2 regions of the Promicromonospora sp. CA-289599 genome follow, and region 2 is predicted to be linked to the other one. Evidence: predicted binding sites of a transcription regulator. Region 2 holds the regulator's gene; the other holds the start of a gene.

Region 1 (4,974 bases), on a different contig from region 2:
GTGCTGCACGCGGCCGGATCCCTGGTCGCCGGCCTGGTGCTGCTCCGCGTCCCGGAGACCCGCCGGCGCCTCCCGCGTGACGAGCGGGCCCCGCTGCTCGACGACCTGCGCATCACCGCCGTCCGGGACCCCAGGTTCCTGCGGGTGGTCGTGCCCCTCGCGCCCTGGGTGTTCGGCTGTGCCGGCTGCGCGTTCGCGGTGCTGCCGAGCTTGCTCACCGACCAGGTCGGCGGTTTCCCCATCGCCTTCGCGGGCGTCATGGCCATCCTGGCGCTCGGCTGCGGTATCGGTATCCAGGTCGTGGCCCGCCGGATCGATACGCCGTCGTCGGCCCGTGCCTCCATCGTGGCTCTGACCATCATCGGTGCGGGGATGGCGCTCGCCGGCTGGGCGTCCACCGCGCTGTCGCTGCCGATCGGCGTGGTGGCGGCAGTGGTCCTCGGTACCGGCTACGGCCTCGCACTGGTGGCCGGGCTGAGCGAGGTCGCGCGGATCGCCGGGCCGGGCCAGCTCGCCGGACTGACCGCCGTCTTCTACTCGTTGACCTACATCGGGTTCTTCGTCCCGATGGCGCTCGCCTGGCTCCGCGACACCTGGTCGTACGGCGAGATGTTCGGCTTCGGTGCGGTCGCCGTCGCGCTGTGCCTGACGATCGTGGCGGTCTCCTCACGGACGGCGCTCCCGGACGGGATCCGGCGGTAAGGCCTGAAGCCGATCAAGCTGAGTCGTTGAATCCGGTGGCAGGAGTTCAGGTCTGAGTGGCGCGCGAGGTGCCACGTGGTCCTGCGACTGCCAGGTCCGAGCGCGAAGCGGCCCTCGGCGGGCGCGGATGCCTCGTAGCGATCCGTCGGTGCCTGACTCGGCAGTCCAGCTCTGAGCGTGCGCTGTGATGGTCCCGCCACCACGCCCCGTAAGTCAGGCGGCTTCGGCGTCTGGTGGATCCGGGCTCGGGTTCGTGCTGGGTGGTGGGGCTTCGATGGGTTCGGGTAGTCGGATGCGGTGTCCGTAGGCGTCGGTGAAGGCCCACCCGGTCTCCAGCAGGGCACCGGTGGTCGCGTCGTTGTCGGTGGTGGTGGTCTTGCCGGTCCAGTGCATGGTGATGTTCTTGGTGTCGACGAGTTGGTGGTGGTACCAGCACAGCAGGGCGCTGTTGGTGATGGAGGTGTTTCCGCCGTCGGCCCAGTGGGTGATGGCGTGGTGGACCTCGCAGCGTGAGGGTGGTTGGTCACACCCTGGCCAGACGCAGTGTTGGTCTCTGGCGATGACGGCGCGTCGCATCTGTCCTGTCACGGTGCGTTGCGCGCGTCCGACGTCCAGGACGGCGCCGTCGGGTCCGAACACGATCCGGGTGACCGCGCTGTGGCACGCCAGGCGGCGCACGAGGGCGCGTGGGGCACGGCCGCCGGTCTCGGTGAATACCGGACCACCGGAGGACAAGAACCCGGACACTGTTGCTCCCGCGGTACTCCAGCCACCCTGGTCTCCACCCGGACTACTGGTGGGGCTGCCGGTCGGGCTACCGCTACCGGTGCTGGTGCTCGGGACGTTCGGACCCGCGCCCGGGCGGTTGCCGCGCCCGGGTCGGGTCTGTCCGCAGGACAGGCATAGGCCGTCGCGGGTGCGGGTGACCTGGGTGACGAACTCGTTCCAGGACACGGTCACGTTCAGGTGCGGGGCGATCGCGGCCCCTGGGGAGGCCTGGTTCGTGTCCAGCACGACCCGGGCGATGTCGGCGAGGCCTTGTGCGCGGCGCTGCGTCGTGGTGCGACCGTCGTCCGCGGACGGGGCGCCCAGGACCGCGTTGATCGCGGTGCTGACCAGGAGGCCGTGCTCGTCGGTGAGGAACCCGGCCACGTGGTACCCGCCGAACGTCTTGGCCAGGTCGAAGAACTCACCGCGGGCCGCCTTGTCGTCATCGAGGTCGTCGGTGTCCGGGTCGGTCACGGTCGCGAACCGGCGCGCGACCGTGCGGAACTGGTCCGCGTTCAACACACCCGCCTCACGTAGGACGATGCCCTCACCCGTGACCAGGGTCCCGTCCGTGACCGCGCCTTCCAGGACCTGGGTGACCAGCTCCCGGGTCCGTGCCCCGTCCGGGTCGTCTGCGGGGTCGGGGAGGTCGACGGCAACGGTCTGCACGAACTGTTCCGGGGTGGTGGTGTGCCCGGTACGGGTATCGATCAACCACGCCAACGCATCCGTACGCGTCTCGCTCGTGGGCGCGACCTCCGTCATCACCCTCGCGTGGTCCACACCGAGGGTTCCGGCGACCAGGCGCTCCCGGGTGGCGGGCAGCGCCGTCGCGAGACGCCGCGCGATCGTCATGTCCTTGCCTGCCGTGTGTGCGGAGATGCCTTCACGGAGCCTCAGCCAGGACGTGAACGTACGCGTCATGCCACCGGAGCGCCAGGAACCCTCGGCTTCGATCCTCGGTAGCAGCGTGTACCGGACCCCGTCCAGGCGGCCGGTCAGCCGACGGATCCGGGTGTGCGCTTCGACCAGGCGGCCGATGCTCGGCGCATCCCACCCGGTCAGGGTCTCCGGGCTGGTCTGGGTGGTGAGGTGGTCGATCTCGTTCTCGATCCGGGCGAGGGTTTCCTCGATCGAGGCCGCAGCAGGAGGCGGGTCACCAGCGGGACCGCTGTTCGTCGTGTGCTCCACCATGCCCACCCCCGCCCATCTTGATCGCTGCTGGTCTCTAGTTCTCGCTCCCTCAGTGCATCTATTATGTCGAACACGCGTGCGATCCGCTTGCTGGATTTCAAATCTGTGGATAACTCTTCAGAGCGTCATGCAGATGTCGCGTGGCCTGTTCGAGAAGTGCCAGCGGCCGGGCCGCGTCCGCACCGAGCGCTCCGCGAGGATCGGCCTTGAGGGGGTCCAAGCCCGCCCCTGATGGCGCTCGCCTGGCTGCGCGACACCTGGTCGTACGGCGAGATGTTGGCTTCGGCTAGGTTCTCGTACCGGCGGTCAGTCCGGGAGGACCATCCGCGATACGTCGCCGTGGTGGCAGCTCAGGTGTCCCTCGGGGGCGTACGTGATGACATCCCTGCCCTCCCTGCCGGTCCGCAGCAGGTACTCGCCGTACTCGAACGTGGTCTGCCCTGCGTTGCTGAGCTCCGCGCACTCGACGGTGGTCGTCGGCGCCGTGATCTCGTCGTAGAGGAACGGCCCGCCCACGTAGAACCGCCACGAGGTGCTGCCGCGCAACGACACGGATTCCTCGATGACTACCTGCCTCCCGGCGGGGCGGTCGAGTTCGTGCAGTGTCTTGTACGTGACCTCCGCGCTCAGCAGCGAGAGGAGGCCCGTGATGAGGACGCCGACGGCGGCAGCCAGGATCACCGCGCAGAGAAAGAGCGCCGCCATGGTCGCGGTGAACGCCTCGTACCCGATGACGAACAGCCGGAACCCGACCAACCCCAGCACGATGACGGACAAGCCGGTGAAGAGCCACAACAGAAAGGCGAGGGTCTGGCCGCTCATGATGCCCGCGACCAGGAGGAGCTGGCCCTTGCTGCCGGCGTGCCAGACGACGGCGCCGACAAGCGCCGCGGCGACGCCGGTCAGCATCGACGCCATCGCCATGCGTTTCGCGCGTTGCAGGGCCGGGGGTATGCCGCTCCGCTCCTGTTGCGCGCTCATGCGGCTGGGCCGCCGCCGAGGGTGTCCAGCGCCTTCCGGTCGAGGCCGGTGGGCAGGGGTTCACCCCGATGTAGGGGCGAGCCGACCACGGGGGCGGCGATCAGCACCCTGCGCACGGCCTCGGCGCCGGCTCGGGCTCGGGCTCTGTGTTCCCAGTGCGGGTACCGTACGTCGCCGTCGTCGAGGCTGCCCTGCTTGACGGCCAGCGCGAAAAGACCAACCCTCCGTATGGTCGGGTTCAGCAGGCCGCGAACCTTGAACTGCCCGACAGTCGCAGCGATCACCCCGTTGGTCTCGTGATACACGTGATGAGCGGCATCCGAGTCACCCCAGGCGGCGAACCAGTCGTCGATGAAGTCCGACTCGCCTGACCACAGCCCGTCCGCGATTCTCTCGGTGTCCCAGTCGCCGAGAGGGCCGATCACGATCCGCGGCAGGTCGGCGTCGGTCATTCCGTCGCGATACCAGTCCTGCTCGGAGCCCAGCATGTCGGACCCCGAGTCGTTGCCGAACGGCGCGAACTCGTCACCCTTGTCGTAGAACTGAGGCGGCGCCACCTCGGCGAATGCCGGATGGCTCGTCTCCGGTGCGGGGCCTTCGTCACCCTCTGGGTCGTCCAGCCACTGCTCCAGTCCGGACCGCCATGTCGTCGTCACCGGCGGATCGTCCCACAGCGGGCCTGTCGAGATTCCGGCTTTTCACCCTTGGGCGCTATCGTTCCCGCGTGAGGGAGAACCCGCGGCCGACACGGCACCTCGAGCAGCTCGAGACAGCGCAGCTCGGCAAGCTCGCCCCAGGTTCGGTGAGCGGGCCGGCCTGGGACCTGGTCGCGCTGCCCGGCCTGCCGGACGACGGTGCGCCGGAAGCGTCGGACGTCGACGCCGTCGCGCACGGCTTCCCACCAGCCTCACCAGCCTCACCAGTCCTGCCAGCCGCACCAGCCGCACCAGCCCCACCAGCCGCACCAGCTGAGTCGGTCACACCGCCTCCAGCGCCCGGCACCGGCGTGCGCAGGTTGACCATGGTCGCGGTCGGGTGCGGGGTGCTCGCGGCCTTCGCCCTGGGGATCGGTGGCCTGACCATGCTGTGGGCGGACCGCCCCGACACCGAGACCACGGGCCCGGTCGAGCGCACGGCCCTCGACCTGCCGCTCGTCCCCGCCGACGACATCCACGACGCTGACACCGGCGAGCGTGCGGAGACATGCCCGCGCGATGCGGACGACACGGAGGCGGGCGAACCCCGCGACGACGGCGATGACGGCGCGGGCGGCGCGGACGCGGGCTTGCTGGGGGACGGGACGGCGTCGTCGGGCGCCGGGCCCGATCA
Region 2 (4,974 bases):
TGGCCGCGGTGCGCGACGCCGCCCGCGAGGTGCTGAGCACGCTCAAGCCGGAGGCGAGCGGTAGCAAGGGACAGGCTCCGGGCCAGCCCGAACCCGGCCTGAAGATGGCGCAGGGCGCCATGCTGCAGCTCTTCGAGACGGCGGAACGCATGTCGTTCCAGGACACGACCGCCGACGTGCTGTGGTGCTCACGCCCTGACAACAACTGGGGCGGGTTCGCCGACAACGTGACCCGGCTGCACGCGGCGCCGCTGCACGTGGCTGGTCTGATCCGGATGCACCTGCTGGGCGAGGCGACGGGCGTCTTCACGTCGGCCACGCTGGCGCTGGGCGGCACGTTCGACGCGGTGGCCGGCACGCTCGGCCTCAAGGGCGAGGATGCCCCGCCGTGGCAGGGTCTCGACGCCGGCAGCCCGTTCGACTACCCGCGCCAGGGCATCCTGTACATCGCGCGGCACCTCCCGGCGCCCGGCCGCGAGCCGACGACGGAGGCGCAGCTCGACGAGATCGCGGAGCTGATCACCGCCGCCGGCGGCCGCACGCTCGGGCTCTTCTCCTCGCGTCGCGCCGCGAACGCCGCGGCCGAGGCCATGCGCGAGCGGCTCGACCTCCCGATCCTGGCGCAGGGTGACGACCAGCTGCCCACGCTCGTGCGCGAGTTCGCCGAGGATCCGGAGGCATGCCTGTTCGGCACGCTGTCCCTGTGGCAGGGCGTGGACGTGCCGGGTCCGTCGTGCCAGCTCGTGCTGATCGACCGCATCCCGTTCCCGCGCCCCGACGACCCGGTCAAGGCGGCACGCGCCAAGGCAGTGGAGCAGGCAGGCGGCAACGGGTTCATGGCGGTGTCCGCGCAGCACGCGGCACTGCTGCTCGCACAGGGGGCCGGGCGCCTCGTGCGGAGCATGGACGACAGGGGAGTGGTGGCGGTCCTCGACCCGCGCCTCGCGACGGCCCGCTACGCATCGTTCCTCACTCGTTCGATGCCGGGGTTCTGGCCGACCACCGACCCAGCACTGGTGCGCGCCGCGCTGGCGAGGCTCGACACCTAGTCCGGCTCGACACCTAGTCTGGGGAGCATGGCAGCCCTTTCGGACATCCCGGCCGACCGGTCCTCCGGCACCCGCACCACCAAGATCGCTGTGGTGGGCGCGGGCGCGGTGGGCTCCACGCTGGCGTTCGCCGCGCTCGCGCGGGGCTCGGCGCGGACCATCGCCCTGCACGACGTGAACCGGGCGAAGGTCGAGGCCGAGGTGCTCGACCTCCAGCACGGCCTCATGTTCACGCCCCAGGCGCAGGTGATCGGCTCGGACGACGTCGGCGTCTGCGCGGGAGCTGACGTCGTGGTCGTGACCGCGGGGGCGAAGCAGAAGCCAGGGCAGACCCGGATCGACCTCGCCGAGGGAACGATCGGCCTGATGCGCGACATCCTGCCCGGTCTGGTCGACGTCGCGCCGGACGCCACGTACGTCATGGTGACCAACCCGGTGGACGTCGTGACCTACGCGGCGCTCAAGATCTCCGGCCTGCCGCGCGAGCGGATGTTCGGCAGCGGCACGGTCCTGGACTCCTCCCGGCTCCGCGTGGTGCTCGCCGAGCGCTGCGGCGTGGCGGTGGGGAACGTGCACGCGTACATCGCCGGAGAGCACGGCGACTCGGAGATAGCGCTGTGGAGCTCGGCCTCGATCGGCGGCGTGCCGCTGCTCGACTGGGAGCCCCTGGGCGGCAAGCAGCCGCTCGACGTCGCGGTGCGTACGGAGGTGCACCGCGAGGTGGTCGACTCCGCGTACCGGATCATCTCCGGCAAGGGGGCGACCAACTACGCCGTCGGCCTGGCTGCTACCCGCATCATCGAGGCGGTGCTCAACGACGAGGGCCGGATCATGCCGGTGTCCTCGCTGCTGGACGACTACCACGGCATCAGCGACGTGTGTCTGTCCGTGCCGTCGCTCGTGGACCGGCGGGGTGTCACGGCCAACGTGCGGGTGCCGATGTCCGACGACGAGCTGGCGGGCCTTCGCGCCTCGGCGGAGAGCGTGCGCGCGGTCCAGAAGCGCTTCGGCTTCTGACGCAGCGGCCGTACGGCCCCAAGGACGACGAGAACGGGGTTGTGTTCCTGCCGGATCGGCATCGGAACACAACCCCGTTCTCGTCGTCCTTGGACGCCCTACCGGCTACAGGGACCGCAGCACCGCGACCACGCGGCCGAGGATCTGGGCCTCATCGCCGGGAATCGGCTCGTAGGCCGGGTTCTGCGGCAGCAGCAGCACGTGACCGTCGGTCTGCTTGAACGTCTTGACCGTGGCCTCGCCGTCGATCATGGCGGCGACGATCTCGCCCTGCTCCGCGACGTTCTGCTGCCGCACGACCACCCAGTCGCCGTCGCAGATCGCGGCGTCGACCATCGAGTCGCCGGCGACCTTGAGGAGGAACAGCTCGCCGTCGCCCACCAGCTGGCGGGGGAGCGGGAACACGTCCTCGACGACCTGCTCGGCAAGGATGGGGCCACCGGCCGCGATCCGGCCCACGAGCGGCACGTACGACGGCGGGGGAGTGCTGGCGTCGTCGGGCACGGAGCCACCCCAGTGGACCTGGCCGCTGCGGCGCGGCTCGGGCCAGTGGATCTCGCCGCGCGTCGGCTTGTCGACCTGCTCGGCCATCGGCTCCACGAGCTCCATGGCGCGCGGCCGGTTGGGGTCGCGGCGCAGGAAGCCCTTCTTCTCGAGCATCTGGAGCTGGTGCTTGACGCTCGACGGGCTGGCCAGCCCGACGGCCTCGCCGATCTCGCGCATCGACGGCGGATAGCCGCGCGTCTCGAACGACTGCCGGATCGTGTCCAGCACGAGGCGCTGCCGTTCGGTGAGGCGGTCTGTCGGCGAGATCGTGTGCACGTCAGCGACCGCCTTGTCGGCTGGCGTGTCCAGCGTGGCGACGCCGGAGGCTGCCGTGTCGACGGCTCTCGTGTCGCTGGTCCCGTCCCGTCCCGTCATGCCCGTGCCCCTCCCGTTCCGACAAATGTTCTCCTGTGCGCTACCCACTCTAGGTCACAAACGCGCTCGGCTCAAACGAATGTTCGAGCGTGTCTCGACATGGACGGTGTCCCGTGCTACACAATGGTACGGGCGTTCGACGAACGCTTGTATGAACGACAGAAGCTCTGCACACTTCGAGGAGGGGCCATGGGGGACGTGATCCCGCTGCGGCAGTACACCCCGACGTATGAACAGGCGTATGCGCCGTCGTATGGCCGGGCGTACGCACCGGCGGCCGGACCGGCTGCGGTTCGTGCGTACACCCCGGCGGAGGGGCGCACGCTCGCCGACCGGCTGGGCCTGGCCGGCCTGCGGCTCACCCGGCGCGGCCGCGTGGTCCTCGTGCTGCTCGCCATGCTGCTGGTCGCACCGATGGTCACGTGGGGGGCGACGGCGGTCGCCAGCTCCCCGGGGGAGCCCACCGAGGTCCGGGTGCATGCGGTGCAGCCGGGCGAGACGCTCTGGGGCTTCGCCCAGGAGGTCGCGAGGCCCGGCGAGGACGTGCGGCACGCGGTCGGCAGGCTGCAGGAGCTGAACGGGATGTCGACCGGCAGCGTGCGCGTCGGGGAGCTGTTGCTCCTGCCCAAGGAGTGACCGAAGGCGTCGATTCACCGACGAATGTTGCGGCTATGTTGCAAGGGGGTGGTTTGCCCGCTTACGGTCGGGGCGCGACCGGAGGCCTCCGGTCGATGGTCGACCACGCAGGAGTGAGCATGCACTGCCCGTTCTGTCGCCACGCCGACTCGCGCGTGGTGGACTCGCGGACTGCCGACGACGGCCTGTCGATCCGGCGGCGGCGGCAGTGCCCGAACTGCAACCGGCGGTTCACCACCGTGGAGACCGCGAGCCTGTCCGTGGTCAAGCGCTCCGGCGCCACCGAGCCGTTCAGCCGCGACAAGGTCGCCGCGGGTGTGCGCAAGGCGTGCCAGGGGCGTCCGGTGAGCGACGACGACCTGGCGATCCTGGCCCAGCGGGTCGAGGAGACCCTGCGGAGCAACGGCAGCGCGGAGATCGACGCGTACGAGGTGGGTCTCGCCATCCTCGGCCCCCTGCGCGAGCTCGACGAGGTCGCCTACCTCCGGTTCGCGAGCGTCTACCAGGCGTTCGACTCGCTCGAGGACTTCGAGAGCGCGATCACCTCGCTCCGCGCGGAGCGCGCCGAGCGGGCCGCCGCCGCTCAGGCATAGGAGCCGGCCCGGCCCGGCGCGCCGTCGTCGGCCGCGCTCGCCCAGGTGAAATCCAAAAATGTTGGCACCCGGCTGCGCCGTGGTGCAGGCTGGGGCCGACGACGGACCCGATCGAGGGACCCCCGGAACAAGAGGAGGTGATCGGTGTGACGGACGAGAAGCCCAATGCCGAGGTGGCCGAGACCAAGGGTGTTGAAGAGCCCAAGGTCGCGACAGCGCCGAGCACGGACGCGAAGGCGAAGTTCAAGGAGGCTCTGGACCGCAAGAACGCGGCTCGGAGCCGGACCTCCGCGGGCGATGTGAACACCGGCGCGGTGCACGGCTCGGAGACGACCGGCCCCGTGCAGAAGATGTTCCGCCGCAAGTCCGGCTGATCCATCGGTGATGGAGGCCGCTGACCTGGTGAACGACCAGGTCAGCGGCCTTGTCTTTCGGCGCTGCCTCAGCTGACCGGTGTGAAGTCCCGGCTCCCGAGGAAGGCCGGTCGAGCCTTCTGCGCTGCGAACGGCTCGACCGCGGTGTTCTCGACACTGTTGTAGACCAGGAAGATGTTCGATCGGGGGAACGGCGAGATGTTGCCGTTGGAGCCGTGCATGCAGTTGCAGTCGAACATGATCGCGCTGCCGGCCTTGCCGGCGAGAACGTCGATGCCGTGCGAGCTGGCCATGCGGGTGAGGATGTCCTCATCCGGGGTGCCGGCGTTCTGCATCACCAGTGACGACTTGTAGTTGTCGTTCGGCGTCCGGCCGGTGCAGGAC

The links. The regulator LexA, encoded in region 2, represses DNA repair genes until DNA is damaged. The targets are predictions, from matches to a motif close to TCGAACANNTGTTCGA.
Region 1: the regulator LexA is predicted to act here: its motif matches at 2,731-2,746, upstream of ACQEVI_RS28120 (DUF222 domain-containing protein).

Annotation. Positions count from the first base shown of each region.
Region 1 covers NZ_JBNJNI010000002.1:136,656-141,629, reverse strand. Annotated here, with positions in the region: gene ACQEVI_RS28125 (MFS transporter) at 1-702, shown strand, start outside; gene ACQEVI_RS28120 (DUF222 domain-containing protein) at 916-2,664, opposite strand; gene ACQEVI_RS28115 (hypothetical protein) at 2,971-3,645, opposite strand; gene ACQEVI_RS28110 (hypothetical protein) at 3,642-4,301, opposite strand; gene ACQEVI_RS28105 (hypothetical protein) at 4,370-4,974, shown strand, end outside.
Region 2 covers NZ_JBNJNI010000001.1:4,771,000-4,775,973, forward strand. Annotated here, with positions in the region: gene ACQEVI_RS21250 (ATP-dependent DNA helicase) at 1-1,049, shown strand, start outside; gene ACQEVI_RS21255 (L-lactate dehydrogenase) at 1,077-2,066, shown strand; gene lexA (transcriptional repressor LexA) at 2,172-2,987, opposite strand; gene ACQEVI_RS21265 (LysM peptidoglycan-binding domain-containing protein) at 3,177-3,623, shown strand; gene nrdR (transcriptional regulator NrdR) at 3,743-4,216, shown strand; gene ACQEVI_RS21275 (DUF5302 domain-containing protein) at 4,363-4,590, shown strand; gene thpD (ectoine hydroxylase) at 4,659-4,974, opposite strand, start outside.